DNA from 3 places in the Bacillus sp. mrc49 genome. Region 1 is predicted to be linked to each of the others. Evidence: riboswitches for the same ligand, from Rfam matches in the RefSeq annotation. Region 1 holds a riboswitch; each other region holds the start of a gene.

Evidence for each region. A riboswitch is a leader RNA that binds a small molecule or an ion and turns the genes downstream of it on or off. The one in region 1 is predicted to bind cyclic di-AMP.
Region 2: linked by a shared signal. The riboswitch ahead of CVN76_RS12690 (hypothetical protein) and the one ahead of CVN76_RS04995 (cation:dicarboxylate symporter family transporter) in region 1 are both predicted to bind cyclic di-AMP.
Region 3: linked by a shared signal. The riboswitch ahead of CVN76_RS11175 (APC family permease) and the one ahead of CVN76_RS04995 (cation:dicarboxylate symporter family transporter) in region 1 are both predicted to bind cyclic di-AMP.

What each region holds. Positions count from the first base shown of each region.
Region 1 covers NZ_PHNG01000517.1:2,233-12,545, reverse strand. The annotation lists partial or broken gene CVN76_RS05015 (PP2C family protein-serine/threonine phosphatase) at 1-300, shown strand, start outside; gene CVN76_RS05010 (UDP-N-acetylmuramoyl-tripeptide--D-alanyl-D-alanine ligase) at 470-1,852, opposite strand; gene CVN76_RS05005 (D-alanine--D-alanine ligase) at 2,009-3,091, opposite strand; gene CVN76_RS05000 (hypothetical protein) at 3,282-4,064, opposite strand; gene CVN76_RS04995 (cation:dicarboxylate symporter family transporter) at 4,457-5,716, opposite strand; cyclic di-AMP (ydaO/yuaA leader) riboswitch at 5,887-6,033, opposite strand; gene CVN76_RS04990 (efflux RND transporter periplasmic adaptor subunit) at 6,219-7,481, opposite strand; gene CVN76_RS04985 (hypothetical protein) at 7,497-8,159, opposite strand; gene CVN76_RS04980 (diacylglycerol/lipid kinase family protein) at 8,276-9,172, opposite strand; gene CVN76_RS04975 (TetR/AcrR family transcriptional regulator) at 9,314-10,189, opposite strand.
Region 2 covers NZ_PHNG01000688.1:282,650-292,962, reverse strand. The annotation lists gene kdpC (potassium-transporting ATPase subunit KdpC) at 1-332, opposite strand, end outside; gene kdpB (potassium-transporting ATPase subunit KdpB) at 357-2,396, opposite strand; gene kdpA (potassium-transporting ATPase subunit KdpA) at 2,420-4,093, opposite strand; gene CVN76_RS32380 (potassium-transporting ATPase subunit F) at 4,119-4,193, opposite strand; gene CVN76_RS12690 (hypothetical protein) at 4,362-4,745, opposite strand; cyclic di-AMP (ydaO/yuaA leader) riboswitch at 5,137-5,277, opposite strand; gene CVN76_RS12685 (DUF2294 domain-containing protein) at 5,558-5,932, shown strand; gene CVN76_RS12680 (universal stress protein) at 6,085-8,445, opposite strand; gene CVN76_RS12675 (ABC transporter permease) at 9,225-9,974, opposite strand; gene CVN76_RS12670 (ABC transporter ATP-binding protein) at 9,975-10,313, opposite strand, start outside.
Region 3 covers NZ_PHNG01000687.1:54,409-64,721, reverse strand. The annotation lists gene CVN76_RS11185 (FadR/GntR family transcriptional regulator) at 1-251, opposite strand, end outside; gene CVN76_RS11180 (amino acid permease) at 448-1,791, opposite strand; gene CVN76_RS31430 (hypothetical protein) at 2,075-2,245, opposite strand; gene CVN76_RS30975 (hypothetical protein) at 2,686-2,826, opposite strand; cyclic di-AMP (ydaO/yuaA leader) riboswitch at 2,984-3,127, shown strand; gene CVN76_RS11175 (APC family permease) at 3,266-5,092, shown strand; gene CVN76_RS11165 (helix-turn-helix domain-containing protein) at 5,810-6,631, shown strand; gene CVN76_RS11160 (aldehyde dehydrogenase family protein) at 6,840-8,312, shown strand; gene CVN76_RS11155 (primary-amine oxidase) at 8,522-10,313, shown strand, end outside.

The DNA.
Region 1 (10,313 bases):
GACACCAATTACATTCTCAGATTGAGTAAAGGGGCTGGCCCTATAGGCTGCATTAAGGATGCTCCGATAAAAAAAGTAGTATTTCATTACCAACCAGGAAGCCGCTTCATCATTTATTCAGACGGCCTCTCTAAATCTCCTAGCCCTTCCGCCGCTGAACGGACTGAACGCATCGAGAAGGAATTCATTGAAAACGCCCTTCTTTCTATACACGACCTACTACAAGCGCTCTTGCTATCAAGAATGACGCATTCCGAAATTGATGATGATATCAGCATCATTGCCGGTACACTTTTTTAGGACGAAAATAGGCCGCTTCAAAACGAACGAAAGGAACAAGACCCCTGAGCGCCTGCAGTGAAATGAAACGTTCTTTGAGAGAACTAAAAAAACTGCAGATCAACTCCATGATTATCGAGTTGGTCTGCAGCCTGACTGATCAAATAAAAACAACCTGTTTAAAAGACCTTTACTTCTGTAAAGCCTGAACGACTTCCTCCAGCTTCATGCCCCTGGACGCTTTCACAAGGATGATGTCATTTGCCTGCGTCGATGTTTTCAGCTCCTCTATAAGCTTCTGCTTATCTTGGAAGGACCGAACATTTTCTGCAGGAAAAGCTCCACTTGCTCCCTTGCCAATATACTCGGCCAAAGGGCCATAGGTGAAAATCTTATCAATCCGGTCACTTGAAATCAATTCACCAATTTTCAAATGAAAGTCTTTCTCCTGCGGTCCCAACTCCAGCATATCTCCCAGAACGAGGATTTTTTTCTCGAAACCGGATAAACCTTCGATCAGCTCGACAGCCGCCTTAACGGAAGTTGGACTCGCATTGTACGCATCATTGATGATTTTCTGCCCTTTTGCGCCCTCAACCAATTCCATCCTCATATTCGTCAACTGAATGGTTGACAGCCCTTTTCGGATGGAGGAATCATCCACACCGAACTCCTTCGCAACCAAAATGGCTGCCAATGCATTAAGAACATTATGATGACCTAAAACGGGTATTTCGTATTCAGCTTCCTTTTCATCACACGTGATGGAAAATGTGGTGCTATCGCTCCCTTGGGTGATCAGCTGTGGAAATAGATCATTTTGTTCGGTGCGCCCAAAAGATATTACATTCAAATCAGGGAGATCCCTTTTGATCCGATTGCGAAGCAGCGGTTCGTCTCCATGATAGATCAGCACGCCATCTTTCGCCAGGCCTTCGACAATCTCCAGCTTTGCATTCGCAATTTCCTCACGTGATCCCAAATCCAATAAGTGCGATTCACCGATATTGGTAATGATGGCTACATCAGGTTTTGCCATTTTGGACAAAAATTCGATTTCACCTCGGCTGCTCATTCCCATCTCCAAAACGGCCGCTTCGGTATCCTCTTCAATCGAAAGTACCGTTAGTGGCAAGCCTAGGTGATTATTGAAATTACCGTTCGTTTTATGGACTTTGTACGTAGTGGCAAGCAGCGCTGCCGTCATATCCTTCGTCGTGGTTTTCCCATTGCTTCCTGTAATCCCCACGACCCTTATATTCAGCTGAGAACGGTAGGAACGCGCTAATTCCTGAAGTGCTTTTTCCGTATTTTCGACAATGATTAATGGTAATTCGGTAGGTGGATTCGGAACATCCTTTTGCCAAAAAGAAGCTGCAGCTCCCTCCGCCAAAGCCTGCTTGACATACTGGTGCCCGTCAACTTGCCCCCCCTTAAGCGGAATGAACAAGCATCCTTCTTTAACTTTTCTTGAATCAATGGTGACCCCTTCAATTGCTACGGATTGAAATGAAGTGATATCATTCAATCCAGCTGCCATTTCATGCACTTGTTTTAACGTTCTCTTTATCATTTTGTTCCTCCTACATTCTTCGAAACATTAACCTATCCCCCACCCATTAACCAAATGAAGCAGAAACCAGTTAACTGCCGGCTCCTGCTAATTTGGACCCATCAAAAAAATGACCATTTGACGGTTTGTTGAGATAACTTATACATCATCTGATGATTAGACGGTATATTTGATTTGCTGTTTTTCTTGATGGCGTTCCAAAGCGAGCTTCACGAGTTTTTCAATCAACGCTGGATAGTCGACTCCCGTATGCTTCCACAGTAATGGGAACATGCTGTAAGGAGTGAATCCTGGCATCGTATTCACTTCATTAATATAAATTTCACCATCTTTGGTCAAGAAGAAATCAGCTCTGACCAATCCCGAGCAATCCAATGACTTGAAGGCTCTTATTGCCATATCGGATAATGCAGCATATTCGCTTTCGCTTATCTCAGCCGGGATGACCATTGCGGAATTGCCATCCTCGTATTTTGCTGAGTAATCATAGAAGGCGAAGTCTTTTTTAGGGATGATTTCCCCTGCCACCGAACAAGCGGGATCGTCATTGCCGAGAATGCCAAACTCCACTTCCCGAGCAATGACCCCTTCTTCAATGATGATCTTCCGGTCGAATTGGAAAGCTTCAGCTACCGCTTTTTCCAAGCTATGTGCATCATCACATTTGCTGATGCCGACACTGGAACCTAAGTTCGCCGGTTTAACAAAGCAAGGGTACCCTATTTCATCTTGAACCTTTTTAATGCCAGCTTCCTTATTAGCCTCCCATTCAGAGCGAATGAACCACGTGTATTTCACTTGAGGAAGTCCAGCGTGGGCAAAGATGTTTTTCATGATAACCTTATCCATTCCAGCTGACGACGCTAATACGCCATTCCCTACATAAGGGAGATTTAACAGTTCCAGCATTCCTTGAACCGTGCCGTCCTCTCCATTTGGTCCGTGAAGCAATGGGAAAATGACGTCATATCCAGTCGATTCGCTATTTTCATCAGTTGAATGTGCTTGCAGCGCCAGCGGGGAAGTCGTTTTTTCAGGTAAAAAAGTCAAAGCCGCGACATTCTCGGCAGGTGCCGTCAATTTCGGTCCATTTATCCATGAACCTTCTTTTGTTATGTAAATCGGATATATATCAAACTTTGCTAAATCGAGAGCTTTAATGACCGCTAAAGCTGTCTGCATTGAAACATCATGCTCCGCAGATTTTCCACCATAAAGCAAACCAAGTTTAGTTTTCATGAGTTATTACCCTCCAATATTCTTTTAACCATGTTCATTGTATCATTTTACACTAAAACGGGAAAAGCGAAACTTCCATCATCGGTGCATTTCCAATCATTTCTAAGGGCAGCCGTTCACTGAACCCCCTCTTATCTTGTATGCATGAGATAGTAAGTCTTACTACTAAAGAATGAAAAGATCGAGAATCTCACTTGTAGGAATCATTTTTGATGACACAATCCCATATTTTTTCCTTTCTGCTGAAAGTGATGAAGACATCCGGCGCCCCAGCGTTTCGGTCTGAAAAGTCCTCATGCATCTCGTCCATGTTTAAATAATCACCAACGGCCCATACAGGAATTTCTATTTTCGCTCTTGAATACTTAACATCTCGAAACGAAAAAACGATGCCCTCGGCAAGTATCGGAATCAAGGCGGAAATGACTTCAAGGGGAATGGCCGTTAATTCTTTTTTCTTTCGGACTCCGAGCCACGTCCGCTCTACTTTCAGCAGCTCCAGCTTTAGAGGGATTAAACTTCCCAACATCATATAAAATGTTGAAAGAGATCGAAAATAGACCTTATTGAACCATCCATCGTCCTGTGCAAGGTACGCAAGTTGGTTATTCAATTTAGGAAAAAAAGGAGGCTGCAAATGGGTCTTGGTATGACCTAGATATAAAAGCTCCGCCAGTTCCCTTCCTTCCAGCTCATTCAGCCCTTCCTCCTCTTCAAAGTCGACCCAGCAAAAATCACCATATGAGCGGACGTTTTCTTTAAGAAGCTTGGCGATGGACTGTGACGAAGCACTCTCAAGCAGCACGTTCAAATTGTATTCCCCACCATCGAATTGATGTTTCAATAATAAGATGGAATCCAAGGCAAGTGGCAGTGAATAGGAAAACTCCCGAAAGTTGAGTCCGTTAAATAGGACAAACCGTTGGGAAGCTTGCATATGCATATATAATATATCATCGCTAACATTCTTCATAACCAGACCCCCTCCGAACTTGCAATCAATACTGTTATTTTAACAAACTTTTTGGTTTTGACGTAGGTTATATAACCGAGAATATTCATTCACCCTCACTAAATACGGAAACTTGCACTACACTTTCACCTTTATATAATGAACAAACTCCGCACATTTAAATATCCACATTATAAAAAATGGTTAATCATGATAAGGATGAAGCCGAGGCAATCTGCAGAATACCTCTGAATCGGAATGACCCAATTCGCCTGGTGTGATGGTAAGATTTCAGGAGCATTTGAGACCTTGTGTGATACGGGGGTCTTTGCAGTCGTCCGCTTATGAATAGACGAAGCCGCGTTTTAAATTAAAAAAAATCCAGAGTGAACCTTCACTCTGGATTTTCGTTATTAAGAAACTTGTTTTAATTCCTCGGCGGATGGAGGGTTGAATTGACCTTCCCATTTAGAGATGACGATTGCAGCCAGTGAATTACCGATTACATTGACTACCGTACGTCCCATATCAAGAATACGGTCGATACCAGCAATGAATGCTAAACCTTCGACAGGAATACCAACTGTTCCCAATGTAGCTAAAAGAACGACGAAGGATACACCCGGTACGCCTGCAATACCCTTGGAAGTAATCATCAGTACAAGCATTAACGTAACTTGCTCATAAACACTCAAATCAATTCCATACATTTGAGCGATGAAGATAGCTGCCAATGCTTGATATAATGTCGATCCATCAAGGTTGAATGAATATCCAGTCGGGATAACGAATGTAGCAATATGTTTCGGGCATCCCGCTTTCTCCATTTTTTCCATGATTTTCGGAAGAACGGCTTCTGAACTTGCAGTAGAGAACGCAAGAATCAATTCCGCTTTAAGAAGTCTAATTAACGTAAAGATGTTGAATCCTACAAATTTTGCAATAAGCCCCAGAACGACGATAACAAAGAAAATCATGGTTCCATATACAGAAAGCGCTAACTTCCCTAACGGAATTAAAGATTCCAAACCGAACTTGGAGATGGTCACACCAATTAGGGCAAATACCCCGATAGGAGCGAATTTCATGACCATATTGGTTAAGTAGAACATTCCTTCTGCTGTACCTTGGAAGAAACGGAATACTGGTTTACCTTTTTCACCGATGGCCGCGATACTTAGTCCAAACAATACGGAGAAGAAGATGATTGCCAGCATATCGCCTTCTACCATGGCTTTTACTGGATTGGACGGCACAATGTGAACGAGTGTGTCCACAAATGATTCATGCTGCTTCGTTTCTGCTGTATCAACATATGTGGAGATATCTGTTTGTTCCAGATTATTCATATTCACACCGGCACCAGGCTGGATGATATTAGCTGAAATCAGACCAACAGCAATCGCTGTAAGGGTTACCACTACAAAGTATGAAAGTGATTTTGCACCCAATTTACCTACAGCTTTCAAATCACCTACGCCCGCAACTGCAACGATCAGGCTTGACACAATGATTGGTACAACAATCATTTTGATCATTCTTAGGAAAATGTCCCCGAATGGCTGTAAAAAGTTTTGAGCTGTCGCATTACCATAAAAAATGGCTCCAACGATTATCCCTAGAATTAAACCAATGAAGATCTGGCTTGCTAAACTTAATTTAATTTTCTTCATGTACTTTCCTCACCTTCTATAAAGTCTTTGATGCAAAAACGTTTGTCTCGGTAAGGGAAACAGATACTAATAGAAAGAAAGTAATTTTTCTTTTTTTGAAAAACTCTATCTTTACGCCGAAAAAAAAGACACTTCATGTGTCGATTTCTTATTGGCGTGAATATTCACACATGTTCCCTTAAAGACGCTGACGAGGTTAGCTGTCGGGTTAGGAATTGGAAACACAAATGCCCTTTCATTTCTGAATTCACCCCTAGCGGATTAAATCCACAAAGTTGGGTCCCCCGTTCTTGAATAAGATTAAGCGAATTAACTTATAATAAAATATTATACTAAAAACTTTAATCTGTAAATATTTATTCTTGTCGAACATATAAAAAATCTTTAAAAATGTCTGAAAATTCAGTATAGTAGACCGATTATATAAAAATTCCTTTTCTATATTTATCCAAAATAGTTATACCGATATATTATTCAGACTCCCTTCACACAAGGAATTTAGTTATTTTTCAAGGACTCCTAGCAATAAATATCTTACCTTTTCCCTAGTGGTGAACTTCTTGTAGGTTTTAGTCTTCACTTTTTCGAAGTGAACGGGCGTAATGAAATGAGAATGGTTTTTCATCACTTTCTCCGGTTCCATCAGGATGACATCTCCTACTGCAGGTCCCTTTATAAGTTCCTCTTTTCCTTCAGCCTTCAGCCCCAACGTCACGTATTGTTTATCCAAATAGCCTTTTTTCGTCAATTTGTAGACATGCGGTTTTTTGGTTTGTTGAACAGCTCCTACAGGGACAGAAGGTACCCCCGCCTTTTCATTGGTTATAACGGATAGGCTGACCTTGGATCCAACCGTCAACGGCTCAATTTCTTCACCTTCCGTTTCGATCATCGCTTGAAATGGAAAACGGTTATCTTTTGTTAGTGTTGGCTCTTCTGCCGGATACGAATGGATACGGCTTATTTTCCCCTTTAATTCCTTTTTTAGATCGGGGACGCTTGCCTTTATAGTCATGCCCACTTTGGCCTTTTTCATTTCGCTTTCGGAGAAATCCCCTTCAATTCCCATATTTGCCGAAGCAATCGATATGATGGGATTATTAAGGTTTTTGTTGATATTTTTAACTATGCCGTCAGCCTCACTTGTCGTCTCGACCGCGCTGGTCTGTGTCTCTATTGAACTTAACTGGGTACTCAACATCTTCACTTTTTCGTTCAAACGGCTTTTTTCGAGTTCTTGCTTGTACATTTCTTGCTCGATGTTACTTTTAATAAGCTCCGAGGAGCTCGTTGTTATATCGATGTTCAACTTTTGTTCCACCGAATCATCAATGACCGCTTTATCAGGATCACGGTCCAGATTCCCTTGATATGCCCTCAGCTTCGCTATGTATTGGTCGATCCCTGAAATTTCTCCTTCAGCAGCCGTCTTCTCCGCCGATAGATCCGCTTTAAGCGCATCAAGCTCCGTTGTCGTATACTCAAACAATGACGCGCCAGCGGTAATCACATCCCCTTCTTTTACGAGGAATTTCCGGAAGTCATTTTTCTTGGCATCGAAATAAATATCATGCACTTCTGCAGGCTTCACAATCGCCTTTGTTTGAATGGTATCCGTAATGGTATCTTTTTTTACCTTTGACCAGTTTTCCACGAAAACGGTTCGTTCCACTTTGCTTTCTTTCTTTTCAATAAGATATATGTTGACTGTTATTAAAACGATCGATGCAACGGAGACCGCGGTTATCTTCCATTTCCCTTTCATTCCCCTTCACCCGCCTTAGACAAATACTCCCACATGTATGTATGCCAAAAAGGCTTTAGCAAACCATGTGACCAAATAGAATAGCGCAACCAATAAAAAAATCAAATAATGATTTCGTTCTGAAAATCCCTTTATATAGAAGTATTGCAGGGATATAATCAGCAATTGAAAAATGGTGATTTCACTGAAAACATGTATAAAGTAATCATTGCTGAGAAAATGCTGACTTATGACTCCGAGTGAAAAAGGATTGCCATCGTTTCCTACATGTAACAGTATGAACATCGGAATCAGCAAAACCTTTTCCAATAACTGCAAGCAAAATAGGATCATTTGAACGATTACTACTTTTATGTATGGGACTTCCCCGATAATCCAAAAATAGAGAGACGCTAAAAATATGTATAAAGAAGGGTAAAGGAGACCGGCAATCAAATTGCCGCCCATGATCAGCAGCTTTCCCGCTTCGAATTCATTCATACTCATCGTCGTGATTTGCTTGGAAAAGGTTTCGGAACCAATCCCAAAATATCCACCAATGGCAAATACAATAAGACTAAGAAAATATAACAATAGCAATTTACTTCCAAGCCGAGTGACCGCCTCAGCATTTTGCAGCTGATAACGACTCCTGTCAGGCTCAAAAATGCCCTTTAACAATCTTACCTGGTAAACCATATGTGTTCCCCCTGCAAAAATTGATCTTTCTTCTAATATTTTATCTTATTTTGGAAACAATTGCAGATATAAGGAACCATTAAAACAAAAAACACATAATTAACCCCCGCTCTTTTCTAACTTGGGGTTAATACCGATAAATGGTGTTCAAGCACCTTAATTCCCGCAGGAGTCTGACTGCTATAGTTTTCTCCATCCATGTCCACATCAAGCGGCGTCTTCGTTTCAATAGTTAAATTACTGCCCTGTACATAAGTCACTCCCGAATTCGAACCTAGATTTTCGGACCATTCACGTTTCATCGTTATTAATTCTAAAAAAGTACTAAAGTTTGCATTTTCCAAAATGGCAACGCCTAATTTCCCATCATCAGGATTCAGCATCGGAAAAGGCAAAACATTGGTCCCGATGAATGAGCCATTCATGACCAAAATCATGAGCGCTTCCCCTTCCATCTGTTTCCCATCATATTCGACTTTGAATTCGAAGCCTTCATTATCTCCAATCGTCCTTATCGCGCTTAATAAGTAACCGATCTTTCCAAACCGGTTTTTTTCCTGATCGTCAATATTGTTCGAGGTCTCGGAAACAAGTCCAATTCCCCAGAAATTAGAGAAATACACATCATTGGCCACCCCGATGTCGATGGGACGAACCTTGCCATTAACCAGGGCCTCCGCAGCTTGGCGAACATTTTGGGGAATGTTTAACGTCCTGGAAAAATCATTGCAGGTCCCTCCAGGTAAAACACCGAACAACGGCCGCTTCGCAAGTGGTGATAGACCGTTTACACACTCATGGACCGTTCCATCTCCTCCTAATACGAAAACTACATCCATGTCTTCCCCATATTCCAGGCAAAAACGGTGAGCATCGCCTTTTTCCTTGGTTTTCATAATAAGGAACTCATCTATTTGTGGTGCAATCACCGGAAGACAACCTTCGAGGTTTCTTGCCAGCTTGTGATTACCTGCATTCTCGTTATAAATCAGCATTCCTTTTTTCCATCTCATGATCTTCCCCCCTATACGTATAATGAACAAATCACATTTCACTACCTATACTTTTTCCTAAACCATATCATTTGAAACGCACTCATGACTAAATGTAATTTACGAACACTATAAAAAAAAGAGGCGTTGCGCCCCTTCCTTTCATATATTCGTTAAGTATTCCTTCATCGTTAAGACAAGCTTTGGATATAAGGGGCCCTTCTTATCACTTTTTTCCAAGAATAATAAAAGGCTCTCCAATATTATCGATCTTGGCTTACCTTTAGATAGCTCTTCTTGAATCGCACTCAATGCTTTCGTATTTTTACTCGCTTTCCTTCCTTCTTCTTGGGTTTCCATTTCCAAAAGTTTAGTGATGATCAAAAGGATTTCCTCTTTTGGATTAATGTCATGCAACGTGCAATTCGGCAAAGGAAAGTGCTTCAATAGTGGGTCTTCCATGTTTTGCAGGCTTGCGATTAACGAATCCAGCCGATTCAAAAAGAAGTTAGGGAATAATTCCACTTCAAAAGCATCTTTTTTCCTCATGAGGATGCCCATATATCCTTTGAACAATGAATCCAGCATGACTGTGCAGTCCGGCAGAAATTCTGCAGGCAGTTCCGGGTATAACTCCGTAATTTTACGCTGGAACCAAATCATCCCTTCTTCATGGATGTAATGCAAGAATTGATCCAATTCTTTACTGATATGTACCATCTGTTCCTGCATCAGCATTTGAATTAAGTTGGTATTCCCCGTCATATGTTCAATTTGAACGGAAATTTGCCCTAGGAACCTGTCTTTATTGGATAAAGAAACATCAAGTTCCCAATCGAGCAAAGCGTCCGTCAACGCTTCATAGAAGTACTTGAAAATGGATACGAGCAGCTCTTCCTTCGATTTAAAATAATTATAAAAAGACCCCTTTGCTATCCCGCACTTTTCGGCAATCTCTTGAACCGAGGTAGAATGATAGCCCTTCTCCGAGAAAAGCTCTACCGATTTATCTATGATCAATTTATGTTTTTCATTCATCAGATCCATCCTATCCTTTAAATATTGTCCCTATATGACCATTCAGTCACTTCATCCACATTGTATCTCAAAACCCTTGAAATCTCAATGATATAACTACGGATTACTATCTGTTGCAATCGTA
Region 2 (10,313 bases), on a different contig from region 1:
TCCTCTTGTTTGACAGTAGGGTTATCTTTTAGAAATGTTGCCAAATCTTTTTTTGTGCGCTTGATCATGTCCTCATTGGATGGGGCATAATTGGGTGTACCTGATCCTGTCGCATCATATTTTATAGAAGAAACACGACCATGAAAATACCCCGGGTCTTTAAAAGATTGACCAATTAGTTCAGAACCTATGATTTTTCCTGATTCGTTTTTTATTAAACTGCCATCTGCTTTTGCAGGCATTATAACTTGAGCAACACCTGTCATTAGTAACGGATAGGCAATTCCACACATAACAAGGAGCACTAAACTTAAGCGAATATTTTTCATCATGAATTTCCACCCTTACTTTTATTTTTAAGCTACTTGTAGCATGACCAGCAGTATATCAATAAGTTTAATTCCTATGAAAGGAACGATTACGCCGCCCAATCCGTATATGAACAAGTTCTTTTTAAGTAATTTTGAAGCACTCATAGGAACATATTTCACACCCTTCATTGCCAATGGGATGAGAAGGGGGATAATGATAGCATTAAAAATTAAAGCTGATAAAATGGCACTTTGTGGTGTAGCCAGATTCATAATGTTTAAAGCCTTCATCTGAGGAATGGCCAACATAAACATAGCTGGAATAATTGCAAAGTATTTGGCCACATCATTAGCAATACTGAAGGTTGTCAAAGCGCCCCGTGTCATGAGTAACTGTTTCCCAATTGCCACTACTTCGATTATTTTTGTAGGGTCAGAATCCAAATCCACCATATTCGCCGCTTCCTTCGCTGCGATGGTTCCTGTATTCATCGCCAATCCAACGTCTGCCTGTGCCAATGCAGGAGCATCATTCGTCCCATCTCCCGTCATCGCCACAAGTTTGCCTTGTGCTTGTTCCTGTTTAATGACAGAAATTTTATCTTCAGGCTTCGCTTCAGCAATAAAATCATCTACTCCCGCTTCTTTTGCAATGGTACTAGCTGTCAATGGATTATCACCGGTACACATAACGGTTTTTATGCCCATTTTCCGCAACTCATCAAAGCGTTCCCTCATGCCTGGTTTTACTGTATCCTTCAAGTAAATGACACCCAACACACAGTTCCCGTCTGCAACAACAAGTGGAGTACCGCCAGCAGTGGCGACTTCATTCGTAATGCTTTCTAAATCGCCAGGAACTTTTCCATCTTGCTGCTGTATATATTGTCTTATTGAATCAGCAGCACCTTTTCTGATTTTTCTACCATCAGGAAAGTCTGTACCACTCATCCGGGTTTCAGCCGTGAACTCAATTCCAACTGTCCCGGTTTTATCTAATTCTTTATCAGCTAAACCGGCTTTTTTAGCAAGTTCGATGACAGATCGGCCTTCAGGCGTTTCATCGTGTAATGATGAATGAACAGCCACTTTATTTAACTCAGCTTGGCTTATCCCCTTAACCGGTAAAAAAGCTGAAGCCATGCGGTTCCCATGGGTGATGGTTCCTGTTTTATCAAGGATGATGGTATTAATGTCACCAGCTGCTTCGACAGCTTTTCCCGACATGGCAATGACGTTAAATTGAGTAACCCTATCCATACCCGCTATCCCAATGGCAGACAATAGGCCCCCTATAGTCGTTGGGATTAAACAGACCAGTAATGCCACTAAGGTGGTGATGGGTAATGTGACTTTAATATAAGAAGCAATTGGTACTAGTGTCGTGCAAACAAGCAAAAAGATAAGGGTCAAACTGACAAGCAGGGTGCTCAATGCAATTTCATTAGGGGTTTTTTGTCTTTTAGCTCCTTCAACGAGATTGATCATTCGATCAAGAAAGGATTCACCTGGGTCCGAAGTGACGACAATTTTGATAAAGTCACTGATGACTTTCGTTCCTCCAGTTACCGAACAGAAGTCCCCACCTGATTCCTTGATTACGGGAGCTGATTCCCCAGTGATTGCGGACTCATCTACAGCAGCTACTCCTTCAATGACATCACCATCGGTTGGAATTAAATCATTGGTTTCCACCAAGACAATATCACCTTTACGGAGTTCTGTGGCATCCACTATCTTTATATAACCATCTTTTTGGAATAATTTTGCCTTAGTATCCTGTTTCGTCTTTTTCAAACTATCAGCTTGCGCTTTACCCCGCCCCTCTGCTAATGCTTCGGAAAAGTTAGCAAAGAGTATTGTAACCAGCAATATTACGCTTACGGCAATGTTATAACCTCTATCCGATGTTCCTCCAAAAAAGTTCGGGAATATGGATAGTAAAAGAGTGATAACAAATCCTATTTCAACTACAAACATGACAGGATTTCGAGCCATTATTCTTGGATCTAACTTTTTAAAGGCATCTTTTATAGCTTTCCAGACAATTTCCTTATTGAGAGTCCCATTACGCTTTGTACTCATTTTAGAATTCTCCTTTTCTTCGTTTATCTAATTGTCAGCCATTCTGCTACTGGTCCGAGTGCAATGACCGGGAAGAACGTCAATGCCCCTATAACCGAAACCGTTGCCAAGAGAATGACCAGGAAAGTGCCATTATCCGTCTTGAACGTTCCAATTGTTTCGGGAACTCCTTTCTTTGTAAGTAAAGAACCTGCGACAGCGATTAGTGCAATCATGGAAAAGTAACGGCCAAACAGCATGACCAATCCGGTGGATATATTCCAAAATGGAGTGTTATCCCCTAAACCTTCAAATCCGGAGCCATTATTAGCTGCCGAGGAGGTAAACTCATAAACAACCTGTGAAATTCCATGAAAACCCGGATTAGAAATAGCCGAAGTGCCCATTTGTGTAGCTAAAGCAATGGCTGACGGAACTAAGATGAATAATGGATGTAAAAGGATGGCAATGGCTATTAGTTTCATTTCCTTGCCTTCAATTTTCTTCCCTAAAAACTCCGGCGTACGTCCAACCATCAATCCAGCAATGAAAACTGCCATTATTGCGTACATAAGGATATTGACCGTACCTACTCCATCACCGCCGAACACACAGTTCAACATCATTTCTGCCAATGGCACTAGTCCGCCAAGCGGAGTAAGCGTATCATGCATATTATTGACCGTACCTGTCGTAGCAGCTGTCGTTACGGCTGTGAAAAGGGCACTCTGAGCGATTCCAAATCGAACCTCCTTGCCCTCCATACTTCCATTCTCTTGAGATATTCCCATTTTTTCTAATGATGGATTTCCATTTTGTTCACTGAAATACGTAACACTTAAAAACACAAGGAACGTTAATCCCATTGCCGCAAAAAGAATCCACCCTAGTTTTTTGTTTTTTGCCATATACCCAAACGTTAACGGGAGAGCTACAGGTATCAGGAACATAGATAGAATCTCTAAGATATTGGTGAAACCATTAGGATTCTCATAGGGATGTGCCGAGTTGACACCAAAGAATCCACCGCCATTTGTCCCTAAATGTTTAATCGACTCCAATGCCGCTACAGGTCCGCGTGCAATATTCTGTGTCGCACCTTCCAATGTAGTGGCAACGGCTGTGGGATCAAGGGTTTGCGGCACCCCTTGGGATACTAGGACAAGCCCGATTAAAATAGATAACGGCAGAAGCATCCTGGTGATGGAACGAATTAAATCCACATAAAAATTCCCCATACTGCGCTGCCCGGTCAGACCTCTGAAAAAGGCCATACAGAGCGAAAGGCCGGTAGCCGGTGTCGTGAACATCAAAAACATGATGACGACCATTTGTGATAAATAAGAAAGTCCCGATTCCCCGCTGTAGTGCTGCAAATTAGTATTGGTAAGGAAACTTGCAGCGGTATTGAATGCCAATAACGGATCCATATTGGCTATATTACTTGGATTACCTGGTAATCCGCCTTGAAAGCGAAGGATCAAGTACGAAATAATAAACATGACCATATTACTCAAAAGTAGGGCCTTAGCATACTGCTTCCAGTTCATATCACCCGTATGGATACCAGATAGTTTAAAAATGCCCCGTTCTATTCCCCCAAACATTCGATCTTGTTTGGTTGTTTCAAGGGAATAAACATTAACTAAGTATTTCGCCAGTGGTATGGCCAAAATAATAACGAGTGCCAATACCAGACCGATTTGTAAATAATCCATTTGCATTTCCTCCGTTTTGTAGCGATTAATATTTTTCCGGATAAATTAAAGCATGAACCAAGTACAACGAAAGTGCTCCAACAATAATTAATAAAAGCATGCTTCTACTCTCCTTTTTTTTCGATAACTTTGTTACAAAAATGGAGAAATCCAAAAAACAGCAAGAATGAAAAAGTTGTAAGTGACACCGATAAAAGATCCATCATCATCTCTCCTTCCAAGCGATGAATATGTTAAACAATTAAAATGGCTCACCCCCTTAAAGTTATTAGGTTCCGCTTGTTAGCAGCCAGTCATAGCTGTTACCGTCTGGTTTACTGACGATGACAAAATCGGCTCCCATTTTTTTATATAGACTGGAATTTCGATGATGATGAGTGACAACAAACAGCCTAAAATGTTTGAGCCCTGAAAAGATCCTCAAAAGATTAATTCCATCAAGTAGACAATTTGGGAACAAATAAATACAGCTATACTGGTTCGATTTATCAACCATTAATCCATCACAATCCTCCAGTTCTCTTGTCGGCATCAACCATTCTTCTTCATAATCTACAATTTCCAAGTTACTTGTATCCGTGTGGGTGGCTCCTATACTTCCCTTTACAGATTTGTATAAATCCCCTTTCCCAACAACCAATACTTTTCCCATGCAATCCACCTCATTACTACTTTTTGTGACCAAGTTTCAAGCTGCATACTTTCTGGGGAAGTGTAGCCTGCCAGTTGAAAACATAAAAAATAGACCAATGCTTACTTTTCCCCCATATATGCAGCCATGCAGTAGCTATCCATATCCGCGCGCAAATCAAAAATGATTCACGCACCGGTTATTGGATACGCTGCATTAGCAAACAAATATAATTGGAGAAAAAGTACTCATTGGTCTACTTAACGCCCAGCCAGCATGTGCTTCCTTTGCGTTCTGTCTTCCATGGTCCTTCTTCTTATGAAAATAGGCAAATTAAAAAGACCTACTTATCATTCAAGTTGCCTTTTGCCGTTTTCACAACAAAAAAGCCCCTTGATTAAGGCGGTCTCATGACCTCCTTCGCTTTAGCCGACGAAGTTAGCTGACGGGTAGGATGGCGAAAGATTCTCTCATCCTTTCTGCATAAGCAGAATTAACCCCAAAAAATTGGTTCCTCCGTTCCTGATCACCCAGGACTAAGCCGAATTGCAATTGTTGGTGTTGAATATGTTGTTATTCTAAGCTCGTTACCTGCCACTTGTAAATTAGCATTTTGGGGCGAATAAGACCAATTTTCCCACTTATTCTATAATATTCTCATTATTCCTTATGTTTCCTTATGATATCACTAATTTTCCCGTTTAAAAAAACTTATTTTCTTTATAAATCTTACTATTTCAAGTTAAGAATCATTTTTTCGAATGTTATTGACAAGAATCAGGCCGGACATTATGATAAGTTGCATAAATTTGGAGAAAAGCAGGGGAGACAATATGGTGAATTCCAAAAAGAAACTAGAGGCTGAAATAAGTGCAGCCTTTATTACATTTCAGCGAGAGCTTATGGGCCGAGGTCCTCAAGAGGCGAAAACATACATTGTACAGGATATGGTCATTACCCGTTTTAAGGGAGTGCTGACTGTGGAAGAAAAACACCTTGTTTCCCAAGATTCCGGGCGGAGGCTAGTCAAAGAAATGAGGCAGGTGTTAAGGGAAATGTACAGTAAAGACTTCGAGGAGATCGTGAAACGGCTGACAAAATGCAACGTTCTTTCCAGCCATAGTGATATCAGCACGAAAACGGAGGAAAGACTGGAAGTGTTCATTGTAGATAGAGATCTTGAAAAATCCTTAGAATCCAAGGCATAATTTTGATCCTTCCTCTTCCGCAACACCCCAAATTACCAATTCAAACAAACCCAGAATGATAATCAACTGGGTTTGTTGTTTATACTATGTGTATTTCCACACAGGTTTAACCCTTCCCCTTATTAAGGGATTTGAATTCCGTACTTGCATTATTATGGTTCTTTAAGTTCTTTTGCCATTTCTGGTTTATGATCGGCAACCACCAATACATCCAAATGGCGAACCGCACGAAGCAATTTTTGTACAACCGATCCTTTCATGATTTCTTCCAGCCTTTTTCGTGCAGATTGTCCGATAATAACCTGTGTTGCATTTTCTTCATATAATCGTTTAACCACCTCCCCAACTACTTTTCGTCGATGATGCGTTTCATACATGTTGAAATCCCCCCCAAGCCGTTCTGTCAATATTTTAAGTTTTTCTAATGTTTTTTCCTCCTCCTCTTTTAGAGGCGAATGGTCCTTAACGTAAGCGACGAACCATTGTGCTTTTAACCGATAGGCAATACGGAAGCCCCGCCGAATTAAACGTTCACTATCCGGACGCAAATTAACACAAACAAAAATAACCTCCTGCTTTCTCCAAGGTCCCCTTAAGGTCCGCTTTCTTTCCCATGACTCAAGCCTTTCGTCCACATCATCAGCTACCTCACGTAAAGCTAATTCACGCAGAGCTATCAAATTGCCCGTTTTGAAAAAATTGCTTAGAGCTTGATCAATTTTATCTTTGGCATAAATATTCCCTTCCAGCATTCGTTGCTGCAAGCCAATTGGTGACATGTCAATAAGTTCAATCTCTTTTGCGATACGCAGGATATGATCTGGTACTGTTTCACGAACGCGGACTCCGGTAATTTGTTCGACACTATCGTTTAAGCTTTCCAGATGTTGAATGTTCATAGTGGAAATAACGGAAATGCCCGCTTTCAAAATTGTTTCGACATCCTGGTGACGTTTTTTATTCATACTTCCAGGTATGTTTGTATGAGCCAATTCGTCAACAAGAACAACCTCAGGATTCCTTTTTAAAATCGCGTCTGTATCCATTTCTTCCAGCACTACATTTTTATATTGTATTTTCCTTCTCGGAATTAGTTCTAATGTGCCGATTTGTTCAAACGTATCCTCTCTTCCATGCGTTTCAAGAAACCCAATTACAATATCTATCCCCTTCCTTTTTAGTTCGTTTGCCTCGCGGAGCATCGTATAAGTCTTGCCAACACCCGGCGCAGCACCGATATACACTTTCATTTGCCCATGGCGGATCTTATCAATATGATCTATTACCTCTTCATTTGACAGGCGGCGATATGGATTGAGATTATGTTCATCCTTCCACTTGGCCGGGATCACCCTTTCACCACTTTTTCCCGTTCGGTCAGCGACGATAAAAACATCAATATTCCGGCTTTTTTGAAGTATCTTATTAATGATCGATCCGTGAATGATTTCCTCCCAACGGCTTCGTTTCGATTGACCCATTACGATTCTTGTAACATTTTTCTCAGTTGCATAATTTACTATTTCCCCAGCTACATCCTCTCCTGCAAGGGGACGTTCTTCAAATTCCCCACCTATTTTATGTACCAGCTTTTTAATAGATCTCCTGAAGGTTCCCTCCTCCTTTGACAATTTCTTAATGGGAGAATAAAGACACACCACATATAACTCCCCGCCCAGGCGTTTTGCCATTTGTTGCCCGCGCCGTATGAGTATGGATCCATTCCAATGGTATTGGACCGAAACAAGGACTCGCTCAGAAGCACCAGATGGCCCTATCAATCCTTGTTGTTCACGGTAATCATCTAATTCGTCGTTAACCTCTCCAGCTAAAAAGCGAAGGGAAAGCTCCCGTAATACGGCCAAATTATCTCGTCTGAATAATTCCCCCCTTTTTCCTTTCGCTTCTTTTTTTTGTTCGATTAAGTCATCTTGAAGGCGATTAAGAATTTGTTCCGGGGTAACGTCCAGAAGCTTCACCTCGTCTGCCATTGCAAGCGTATTATCTGGAACGCACTGGTCCACTTGAACCCTCACACCCAAAAGCTTTTCAGCTACCTCCTTCACACCCTCCAATTCATAGATGTTAATCGTTGTGATGACACTTATGTTGTAGCTCATTAACGTTAGCACATCATCTAATCTAGTCTTATTTGAGGCATCTGGACGGTTGCGATGGGCCAAGGTGTCCACAAGAACAACTTCAGCATTCCGTTCAATGATGGAATCAATATCCAAATCTTGTTTAAGGATCCCACCCTCCATCCACTCAATGGGTGCAATTCTTTCTAACGCCCCTATTTGTTCAATGGTTCTGGGGCGATCGGATGCACTTACTGTCCCTACTACTACATCAATTGCCTTTCTCTTTAATGCATTTCCTTCCAATAGCATATGATAAGTCTTCCCAGATCCGGACACTGCCCCCAGAATGATTTTCAAGCGGCCACGGTGAACTTTATGAATGGATTGTAAAAATTCTTCTGGTGATTTTCTGCGAAACTTCTCTCCCATTTTTTTCCGCTCCTTTTCCTTCAAACTATGTGAAAAAAAGCTTTAGCACCTTTCATTCTCAGAACCTTCCAATACATCATTTCACTTTTTAGTGCAGAACACTACAATGTAGGTGCAGCATCGACCATACAGGAACACCTCCAGAAGAATCGCCCTGCACCTAAAGGCCCTTTGTTACTTAGGAGCCCGACCGTTTCTATTTGCATCATTTCGGTCACACGAATAAATGTTAAAAAGAGACCTCGGTTCCTTTTCTTCCATGTGAACACAAGTGCATCATTACTCTAACCCAGATAAGAAAATGAATTCATGAATGTTATCTCGTCTTACTAATCGACAAAGCAAGGATAAAGTCCCGTAGGTATACTAAACGCCCAGCAAGCGAAATTGCTCCTTTCCCATGTACCAAGGTGAAAATTCACTGACAGCTGGCACTATTTCCGTCTATTCTACGTTTACCAAGGCTAGTTGTAAATCAATGTATTGAAAAATCTGATTTTGCTGGATTCCCCTTTTTTTCATATGCATATAACCACTTCCGTTCGTTGCACAAGCAAAAATAGAGATCCTGTTAGATTTATAGCCTTCTCGCAGAGAATTTATGATATTGTCTTTATATAGAAAAAACCATGAATTACATTTTAGCGAAAATGTAATCCATGGATACTTATGTTAACAATGCAGTTTGGCCGCCATGAAAGCAGCCTTCCAGATGATAGCATGTGCATGTAACACAAATGCCATTGTTTTGTGAGTCGTATCGTTTCTTTATGGTTCGCTTACCCTAACTGACGTTTAAATACTATACTGGCGAAGAAATAAGCGACGACCATGGTGCCGACGCACCAGGCAATCGCGATCCAGATTCCGTTACCAACAGATCCTTCATACAAAAGGGCACGTATCGAATTCACGATTGATGTCACAGGCTGGTTCTCAGCGAACGCACGGACAATTTTCGGCATGGTTTCGGTGGGGACAAAAGCCGAACTGATAAACGGGAGGAAAATCAGCGGGTATGAGTAGGCTGTAGCCCCTTCCATGGACCCCGCTGTCAGTCCGGGAATGATCGCCAGCCATGTCAGCGCCAATGTAAACAGCCCGAGTATCCCGGCTACCGCGAGCCAATCGAGGATTCCGGCGTTGGACCGGAAGCCCATCAAGAGTGCAACGAGGATGACAACCACGATGGTAAGCGCATTGGAAACAAGCGAGGTCAACACGTGTGCCCACAATATTGACGAGCGCTTTATGGGCATGGTAAGGAAACGCGCCATCAGCCCGCTCTTTACATCCGTAAACAGACGCACGGAAGTGTAAGCGACGCCTGAGGCGATGGCCATCAGCAAGATTCCCGGCAATAGATAATTGACATAATTATCCGTGCCGGCCTTAATGGCGCCGCCAAATACATAGACAAACAGCAGCATCATCATGATCGGCGTAATTGCGACCGTGATGATTGTATCCGGGCTGCGCATGATGTTTCGCATTAAACGCCCTAGCAATACCCCTGTTTTACGTTTCATTTACATCTCCTCCTTTTTGCCGATGATCGCGAGGAAAATTTCCTCCAATGTCGGCTGCTTCTCGATATACTCCACTTTCGCTGGAGGGAACATCTTTTTGAGTTCAGAAAGGGTGCCGGTCGAGATGATTTTTCCGCCATGAAGGATGGCGATGCGATCGGCCAATTGTTCGGCTTCCTCCAGATATTGGGTCGTGAGTAAGATGGTCGTGCCGCCGCCAGCAAGCTCCTTGACAGTATCCCAGACTTCTATACGCGCTTCGGGGTCAAGCCCTGTCGTCGGTTCGTCGAGGAAAATGACTGCAGGCGTCCCGATCAGGCTCATGGCGATGTCAAGCCG
Region 3 (10,313 bases), on a different contig from region 1:
AACGCGATGCCCAAGGCACTTGATGATTTGACGAATGTTCCTTTTCCTTGTTGCGTAACTAAAAGTCCTGCATAAACAAGAGATCGTATCGCTTCTCTTAATGTATTTCTGCTTACATCGAATTGTTGGATCAAATCCATTTCAGGCGGAATCTGACTTCCAATCCCCCATTCTCCGGATTCGATTAAAGTCTCGATTTGGGAAACGACCTGCTCGACAAGTGATAAACGATTTGTTTTGGATATGGACAACAAATACACCTCAAATTTGTAGGATGATTGGTTCATTGGATATTTTAACATATGTATGGTGAAAATATAATAAAAAGGCAGGATTATCAGGATAAAATCTTCGGGAATTTCAATTTTGGGGGATAAGTGGATAAAATAAAGAAGCCCTGAAGGAAATTCAGGGCTTCTTTTCCATTCATATTCGAAACGGAACATCCTATTTTATATCTGTTTTCTTTTGTTTGATGATGAAAGAAAGTAGGATAAAAATAGATAGTGTTACAAGGCATACAATGGAACCGATGATATTTTCTTTATTAAAGATAAAGGCCAAAAAGATAGCGCTTAAAGCAGAAATGGCAATTATCGTTGTATAGGGGTGCCATTTAACCCGGAAACCTTGTTTAATAGTGTAATGCTTACGAAGTTTCAACTGCGCGGAACAAATACTGATCCATAATAATAAAACGGTGAATCCCGGAATGGCCATAAGGTAGCTTAATATCAGATCTGGATACAAATAGGATAAAAAAACACCAGCTAATATACAAATTGTTGTTAATAGTATCCCATTGAGGGGGATGCCCTTTTGGGTCGTTCGCTTGAAAACCTTAGGTGCTTCTCCGTTCTGGGAAAGACTGAATAATGTCCGTGAGGTAGCATAGATGCCGGAATTGGCCGCCGATAAGACTGCTGTCAAAAGAACGAAATTCATTATATCAGCTGCTCCTGGAAGCCCGGATATCTTGAAAACCTGAACGAAAGGGCTTACTTCATTGCTTACCTGATTCCACGGAATGACTCCACAAATGATAAGTATTGGCAAGATGTAAAATAGCATTACCCGCAATACGGTTCCTTTGATGATTTTTGGTATGACGCGCTGGCTATCTTTTGTTTCCGTAACGGCTATACCGATTAATTCCGCCCCGCCATACGAAAACATCACCACTAAAAGTGCCCCTAATATCCCGCCAAATCCTTTTGGGAAAAAGCCTCCATGTTCTGTGTAATTAGAAAATGAAGCCGAGCTAGGAAAAATGCCAAGCAAAATCAAAGCCCCCAAAATGATGAAAGCAATTAACGTTATTATTTTAATACCTGCAAACCAGAACTCGAGTTCTCCATAGTACTTAACCTGAAACAAATTGATCCCGATTACTACTGACGCGCAAAGAATACTTGTCAGCCACAAGGGGACATCAGGGAACCAATATTGTAGAAAACTTCCGGCTGCGACTATTTCCACAATGATCACGATGATCCAATTGAACCAATAGAGCCAGCCTACAATGAAGGACAATTGAAAGCCAAATGCTTTATTAATGAGATGCTGTACGTTCAAATTAGGAAATGCGGTTGCCATCTCCCCTAAAGCTGCCATTACGATGAATAATAGCAGTCCTCCTATTAAATAGGCGATCACGACACTTGGGCCGGCCATATTCAATGTATCGGAACTTCCCTTGAAGATGCCTGTTCCGATCATTCCAGCCAAGGCCATAAACTGGACATGCCTTGGCAATAAACCCTTTTTTAAATCTTGATGCGTCTTTTCCATTTGATTCAGGCCCTTCCATTGTTATGTATACAAACCAATCTTTTTTAATTGAACGCTTTTAAGTGCTAAAGAACTATATTAATATATCATGATTCGTAAAAAAGTCAATTTATCCAGTGGTGAAAAAAATTCCACTCCGGCAACTTTATTATGTGGAATTCTTATCTGTAATAAAACATCTTTTGGTGGGACGCGTGTGTACGCTGAATAATAAAAACCGGCCTTTAATAGGTCGGTTCAGATCGTATCTATGAAGAATGATGCGGCAGTTAATGCCATGAGATCATTCAAACTTATCTATAGGAGCGGAAAGCGACTGTCTGTTTTCAGTTTCTCGCACAGTCTCAACATCCTTTTGAAATTCTAAAAATCCGGAGTATACTTGCGCAGCCATCCCTAGATATGGCATTTCTGTGTGAATGATACCCATTCTGGGTGAATGATGCATATACATTTTTTCATCCCTCCTTTTGAAATTAAGATGACCATAAAAGTAAGGACGTCAAGAAGTGAATGAACTTTTCCCATTGCTTTCATGAACCGAAACATTAAGCCCAATGGACGCAAGTTGTGAAAAAGTGGACTACGGTATGGACCTGGTGGGAAATTGGCGGGGGGAATATGGATACGCTGGCTTGTCATCTAAGGCTAACGCAACTATATGCCCATGAAGTGGAAAAAACATGCTTACCTTAAACAAGGCTTAGGATCGCGTAGTATCATCCTTGCTCGGTTTGATGATGACTACTTTATCATTCTATGAGGATAAGCTAAAACGGTTTGGACGAGTCGTCAAAGAAAGGCAGGCCAGCCAAAAAATCTCCGGTTGAGTTAACCGGAGTTATCTTATAGGACTATGGATATGTACGAAACATCCAGAAGGACAGGGGAAATTCAACTTCTTTCTTCATCGTCCAAATGTTGGAGTCGATGCTTATTTTCATTTAGCGGTCCTCCAAATTGTTCATTGATTTCTTTAACCACTTCATCTAAGAATTCATCCGATATGATCGGCTTCATCGTATTTTTGGGCATAACAATCACGGTCATCCTTTCTGTATTTGCTGGGGTTGGATCACGTAGGAATCATAGATTATCAACATAACCTTAGTTGAAAAAAATTATTCTTTTTACATGAAAAATTTTCATTTACTTTTCCAGTTCACGGGAGTATGATAATCAACAGTTTCATATTTCTAAATCGCTTAAACCATTTGGTGCGGGGGACCCGTTATTGGGATTATTGTATAATCCAAGGGGTGAATCCTTCCAAGGTAGGGCTACTCTTAGGTCCGAATCCGACAGCTAACCTCGTAAGCGTTATATGAGAAGGAAGGTGGAGCTTGTTAGACAAAAAAATGATGTCTGCAGGTCTATTTAGTTATGACTTGCAGGCATTTTTATTTTTTTTCTGGTTTTTTGCTTTAGCAGGGTAACCTAAACTTATTACTTAAACTTGGCGGGTGAATTCTTGATGTTATCATCAATAAAGAGGTTCTTGATAGGGAGACCCTTAAAGTCAAATGCACTTGGTGATCAAAAGCTTAACAAAACAAAAGCATTGGCCATATTATCTTCTGATGCGCTGTCTTCCGTTGCATATGGCCCGGAACAAATATTGATCGTTCTGATTACGGTCGGTGCTGCGGCTTTTTGGTATTCCATTCCAATCGCCATCGGGGTCTTGATCCTGTTAACGGCGCTTATCTTGTCCTATAGGCAAATCATTTTCGCTTACCCTCATGGCGGGGGTGCCTATGTCGTTTCAAAAAACAATCTTGGCATAAATCCAGGGTTGATTGCTGGTGGTTCATTATTGGTGGATTATATATTGACAGTGGCCGTGAGCGTTTCTGCAGGCACGGATGCCATCACGTCCGCTTTTCCCAGCTTGCATGCTTATAATGTCGTCATTGCCATCATTTTTGTGATCTTGCTTACCATCCTTAACTTAAGAGGGGTGACAGAGTCGGCTTCGGTATTGGCCTATCCTGTCTATCTATTCGTTTTAGCATTATTCATCCTGATTGGGGTGGGACTGTACAAAATCTTGACGGGCGATGTCTCACCCGAATTGCATGCTTCGATCGGAACCCCAGTCGCGGGCATCAGTTTATTCATCCTGCTGAGGGCATTTGCATCAGGCAGCTCCGCCTTGACAGGCGTCGAAGCGATTTCCAATGCGATCCCTAACTTTAAAGATCCAGCACCGAATAATGCAGCCAAAACTTTAATAGCGATGGGCTCGTTACTAGCTGTCTTATTTACGGGGATTGTATTTCTGGCCTATTATTTAAGCATTGTTCCAAGCGCAGAAGTAACGGTGGTATCCCAAATCGCCGAAGAAATATTTGGACGGAATTTCATGTATTTCTTTATACAAGGCACGACGGCATTGATCCTGATTCTTGCTGCCAATACCGGGTATTCCGCTTTCCCGTTGCTAGCGGTCAATTTAGCTAAGGATAAGTTCATTCCAAGGATGTTTACGATAAGGGGAGACCGCTTAGGTTATTCCAATGGAATCATCATCCTTGGCCTTGCATCGATTATCCTGATCGTCGCTTTTGGAGGGCATACCGAGAATCTCATTCCCCTTTATGCAGTAGGTGTTTTCATTCCATTCACCTTGTCGCAGACGGGCATGATGGTTAAATGGATCAGAGAAAAGCCTAAAGGCTGGATCGTGAAGTTAACGATAAATTCTATTGGCGCGATGATTAGCTTTATTGTCACGATCATTTTCTTTTTAACTAAATTCGTTCATGTTTGGCCTGTATTGATCTTCCTGCCAATCATCATTTTCATGTTTCATCGCATAAGGAGACATTATGATGCGGTGGGCGATCAATTGCGCATCACTACCTGTGAGCCGACTCTACCCATCCAAGGAAATGTTATCATCGTTCCTGTTGCCGGCATCACACATGTAGTTGAAAATTCATTGAATTATGCCAAGTCCCTTTCTGCAGATCAAATCATTGCCGTATACATCTCCTTCGAAAGGGAAGATGAAAAGAAATTCGAAGAAAAATGGAAGAAATGGCAGCCGGATATCAGGCTCGTCACGCTACATTCCTACTACCGGAGCATCATTCAGCCATTGACTAAATTTGTGGATACTGTTGAGCATAAGGCTAGAGAATCCAATTATCAAGTAACAGTGATCATCCCCCAATTCATTCCGAAGAAGGGTTGGCACAATATTCTCCATAACCAATCTAGTTTACTGATTCGTGCCTACTTACTTTATAGAAGGAATGTAGTGGTTACGACGGTTCCGTATCATTTGAAGAAATAATTGTCATATCATCATATAGAAGCAACCCACTCAGGGTTGCTTCTTACTGTAGGCAAACTCGATGAAAATTTGGGTTTGTCTGCAGTTTTTTTTGTTATTCCTATTTTGATTTGATATGTACGATGAACGTACCCTTGCACTACCCTCAATTTATAGTTATTCAGAAAACCTATTTCCACAGCTTTGGGTGGTTTGTACTTTATGCGTTTCAATTCACTGCAGGGATCTCGCGCTTCCGTTGAACTTCGCTCTGTGTGAACACGAAGAAGGAATCTCCAATGAATTTCCTTGCCCTGAAGATGATCCTTATCTGGAGAATTTGATTGGTCATGCTTTCCCGATCCAATGTCAACGTGGAATGATAAATTCATATCATCACTATACCTAGTTTAGGTATGTTTTTCCTTATTTATATGTTTGGTCCAGTCAAATTCTGCTTTGGGAAAATGTTAGGTGTTGTTCGATGTAAAGGTTCTCTTTCATAAAGTTTTTCTAATAAAAGGAAATTGTTCGTGCGTGTCGAAATCTTAAAAACAATGCATCCGTGAGCAAATGTGAATGACATAAGCGGATAGTGAAGTGAGGGTGCTGCAATAGATTCCATTAAGCTATCTTCACCCGGTGGGTCCATGAGTAAGCTCATGATGCTTGCATAGCCGGGTGCATCTGAAGAAGTCTTCGGCGGTTAAGACTATATAAAAGGGGAGTGAGGAAAAAATGAACATTATTCAGAGTTTCAAAAACCTTGATTATTTTCCTTTCCAACCGGAATTCGAGACACTTACGGAATATTATATAGAATATAAACAAAGGAATTCAATCCATTCCACTACATTATTCTATCAATTCAAAATTAATCGCGATTTAAATCATCCAATGTCCGTCGTTCCGGATGGATGCATCGATATCCTATTTTGCTGCAATCCCATAAATCCCTGCGCACATGTATGCGGGACCGTCCTCAAGTACAAAACGATCAACTTCCAGGCTAATTGTGACTATTTCGGTGTCAGGTTTTTGCCTAAACAGGAAACCCGGCAGTTTAGGTATTCCATGAAGGAAATGATTGATCGTCAAATTCCATTAGCCGATATGATAAAGATCGATCCTTCCATTATGGAAAGGATAATTAATGAAAGGGATTTTCGTGGAAGGATTAAGCTCTTCACAGAAGAAATGGGGAAGGAGATATTTTCTAGTAATGAATTGCCGGCAATGATCGATTATTCCTTGAATAAGATTTATTTATCAAAAGGTAATATATCAATGAACCAATTGGCTGTTGAGACCGGATACTCGTCGAGATATTTGCGAAAGCAATTCGATGTTCATGTAGGAATGCCACCTAAGTTATTCAGTCAAATCGTCAGGTTCCAAAATTCCCTGCATCTGTTTCTCAACAAACCGAACCATTCTGTATGGGATGTAATTAATGAAAGTGGGTACTATGATCAATCACATTTGATCAATGAATTTAAAAGATTTGGTTATCGTACTCCCAATAAATTCCGTTTCAAGGAAGGTATCAGTCCATCCTAATTGGGCCATGAGATATATCGTGATATCAATGACAAGATCCCGTTCGTGGTGGCGAGGGTCTATTTTGTCGGTTTGAATCATCAGTGTGCAGCAATAATATTCTGAATGTTCCGTTTTTTACAATATAAAAAGCGCCCGTGCCCTTATTGTTTAATGTAGATATGATTTTGTGCCTTACATATTCAATTTACGAAAGGGGAAGCGGATGATGGGGAAAAACTATCAACTGTTCATTGATGGGAAATGGGTTGATTCGTTATCAGGAAAGACATTTGAATCACTGAATCCTGCAACTGCCGAGGTAAATGCCATCGTTGCCGAAGCTGGTAAAGAAGATGTCGATTTAGCCGTGAAATCTGCACGAAAAGCATTTGAAGCAGGACCGTGGGCTAAAATGGCCCCGGGAGATAGAGGAAGATTACTAAATAAAGTGGCCCAGGCGCTGTGGGAGAAAGCAGATAGGCTTGCTGAAGTTGAATCGCAAGACAATGGCTTGCCAATCAATGAAACGAAGTTTATTGCAATGCCAGCGATGATAGATGTTCTGGAGTTTTATGCGGGATTAACCAACAAAGTACAGGGCAGCACCCTTGCTTCTCCTCATGACCGGTTCAACTATACTTTGAAGGAACCCATCGGCGTCATTGGGGCGATAGTACCTTGGAACTTTCCGCTAATGTTGACCATGTGGAAGCTTGCTCCTGCTTTAGCAGCAGGGAATACGATCGTCATCAAGCCAGCAGAGCAAACTCCGGTGAGTATACTGGAAATGGTGAAAGTCTTTCAGGAAGCCGGTATTCCTGACGGAGTCATCAATGTCGTCCCAGGATATGGGAAGATAGCTGGTGATGCCCTCAGCTCACATCCGGACGTCGACAAAATCGCTTTTACAGGTTCTACCAATACGGGCAGGCTGATCATGCAAGCGGCAAGTAAGAATTTAAAACCAATTAGTCTTGAATTAGGAGGTAGATCACCCAATATCGTGTTTGACGATGCCTCCATCGAGAATGCAGTGAATGGTTCCATGTTTGGAATCTTCTTTGCTCAAGGTCAAGTTTGTGCATCGGGCACCAGACTTTTTATTCAAGAAAGCATATATGACCGATTCATGGAATCATTCGTGAAGAAAGCTCAGTCGATACGTGTGGGGAATCCATTAGACGGAACGACCCAAATGGGTCCGCAAGTTTCCTTGCAGCAACTGAACAAAATTGAGCAATACGTAGCGGAAGGCCTGGAACAGGGAGCTAATCTAGTCATTGGCGGTGAAAGAAACCTAGATGCAGGTAATGGCTATTTCTTCACGCCCACCGTTTTTGAGAATGTCACCAATGAGATGTCGATTGCCCGTGAAGAGATATTTGGTCCGGTTTTGTCGGTGATCAAGTTTAAGGATGAAGAGGATGCTTTAATCAAGGCTAATGACTCCTTGTATGGCCTTGCATCGGGTGTATGGACCAATGATTTAAAACGGGCCCACCGGATGGTAAGGGGGCTAAAAGCCGGGACGGTGTATGTTAACACATTTAGCATGCTGGATAGCGCCGCTCCCTTTGGCGGCAGGAAACAAAGCGGCTTTGGAAGGGAACTGGGGATCCAAGCGATGGATATGTATACGGAAACGAAGAATGTGTGGATCGATTTGAATGAAAAGGGCCTGAATTGGTATGGAGTCTGATGGTCGATGAAGGCAATGCCATATGTCACCTTGTTTCCTGGATGAAGAATTATGAACGGTCGATATCCTTGTACAAATAAATTTACGGTTGAAAACGAGCTGAGGTCAATCAACAAACAGAATGAGCCAGGCAAGTAAAAGGAATTGATGAAGTCAGCAATTTCTCGAGAACCGCTTGAACGATATATTATCCATAAGGAGAGGTTACGATGGAAAAAGCATCTAGCACAAAGATAGCGATGGTCGATCATCCGTTAGATCCATTAACGGCAGAAGAACTTAAATCGACAGTGCAAATTTTAAAGCGGGATAAAGGGTTGGATGATCAATACCGCTTTGCTAACATCAGTCTATTGGAACCGGCAAAATCGATTGTTTTGGGTTATCAAGATGACAGGCAAATCAACAGAGAAGCATTTTGCATCATTCTCCATAATAAAGAGGGAAGGACGTATGAGGCCGTAGTCTCTTTGACGGAGGATAGGATAAAGTCATGGAAACTGATTCCAGGAGTTCAGCCATCGATAATGGCTGATGAATTCATGGAGTGCCAAGAGGTCGTCAAAAGCCACCCAGAGATGATAAAGGCCTTTGCGAAAAGAGGGCTTACGAATATGGATAATATAATGGTCGATCCTTGGTCTGCGGGGAATTTTGGCTTGGAGGGTGAAGTGGATGTACGAATCGTCAGGGCTTTATGCTACTACCGCACATCATTATACGATAATGGGTATGCACGCCCCATTTCAGGGCTGTATGTGCTTGTAGACTTAAATAAGATGGAAGTCATCAAGATCGTCGATAAAGGAGTCATCCCCTTTCCGCCACTTGATGGGAATTATACACCAGATCAAGTGGGCAAATTGAGAGAGGATGTACAACCTTTAGAGATCATTCAGGTGAATGGGCCGAGTTTTACGACAAAGGGCCATGTAATCGATTGGCAGAAATGGAAGATCCGCTTCGGCTTCAACTCCCGTGAAGGTCTTGTACTTCATACGGTCAGTTACAATGATGATGGGGTGCAACGGCCAATCCTATATAGGGCGTCTTTATCGGAAATGGTTGTTCCTTATGGTGACCCAACAGAACCTGTGAATAGGAACAATGCTTTCGATGCAGGGGAATACGGCATCGGGATGTTGGCCAATTCATTAGAGCTCGGCTGTGACTGTTTAGGTGAAATCAAGTACTTTGACGCCGACCTAGTGGATAGTGCCGGGGATGTGGTGCAAATCAAGAATGCCATTTGCCTGCATGAAGAAGACTTCGGGATTGGTTGGAAGCATACGGATTGGAGGACAGGCCATGTTGAAGTACGGCGTTCAAGAAGATTGGTGTTATCAAGCATCTCGACAGTAGGTAATTATGAATATGGCTTCTATTGGTATTTCTTTCAAGATGGGTCGATACAGTTTGAAGTGAAATTGACGGGCATATTGCATACACAAGCCATAGAAGCTGGACAGAAATATCCACATGGCAATCTGGTGGCACCCCAATTATTTGCGGCACATCATCAGCATTTTTTTAATATGCGACTGGATATGATGGTGGATGGAAGCCAAAATTCAGTATATGAGGTGAATACGAAAAGAATGGAGAAGGGAGTGGACAACCCATATGGAAATGGATTCTACCCAGTTTCGACATTGCTTAAAAATGAATCGGAAGCAGTTCGGGATCTCGACTTGAGCACTGCGCGTTTCTGGAAGGTGGTCAATCCATCCAAAACGAATCTTTTCGGAGAACCGGTGGGGTATAAATTATTTGCAGGGGAAAATTGTTTTCCATTCGCCCATGATGACTCGCCACTATTGAAGCGGGCTGGGTTTTTAAAACATCATTTTTGGGTAACGCCATTCAATTCCGAGGAACAATTCGCCTCTGGAAGGTACCCCAATCAGCATGCAGGGGGAGAAGGACTTGAAGACTGGGTCAAAGCCGATCGTTCGATTGAAAAGGAAGACGTGGTGATCTGGTATAACATGGGGCACCATC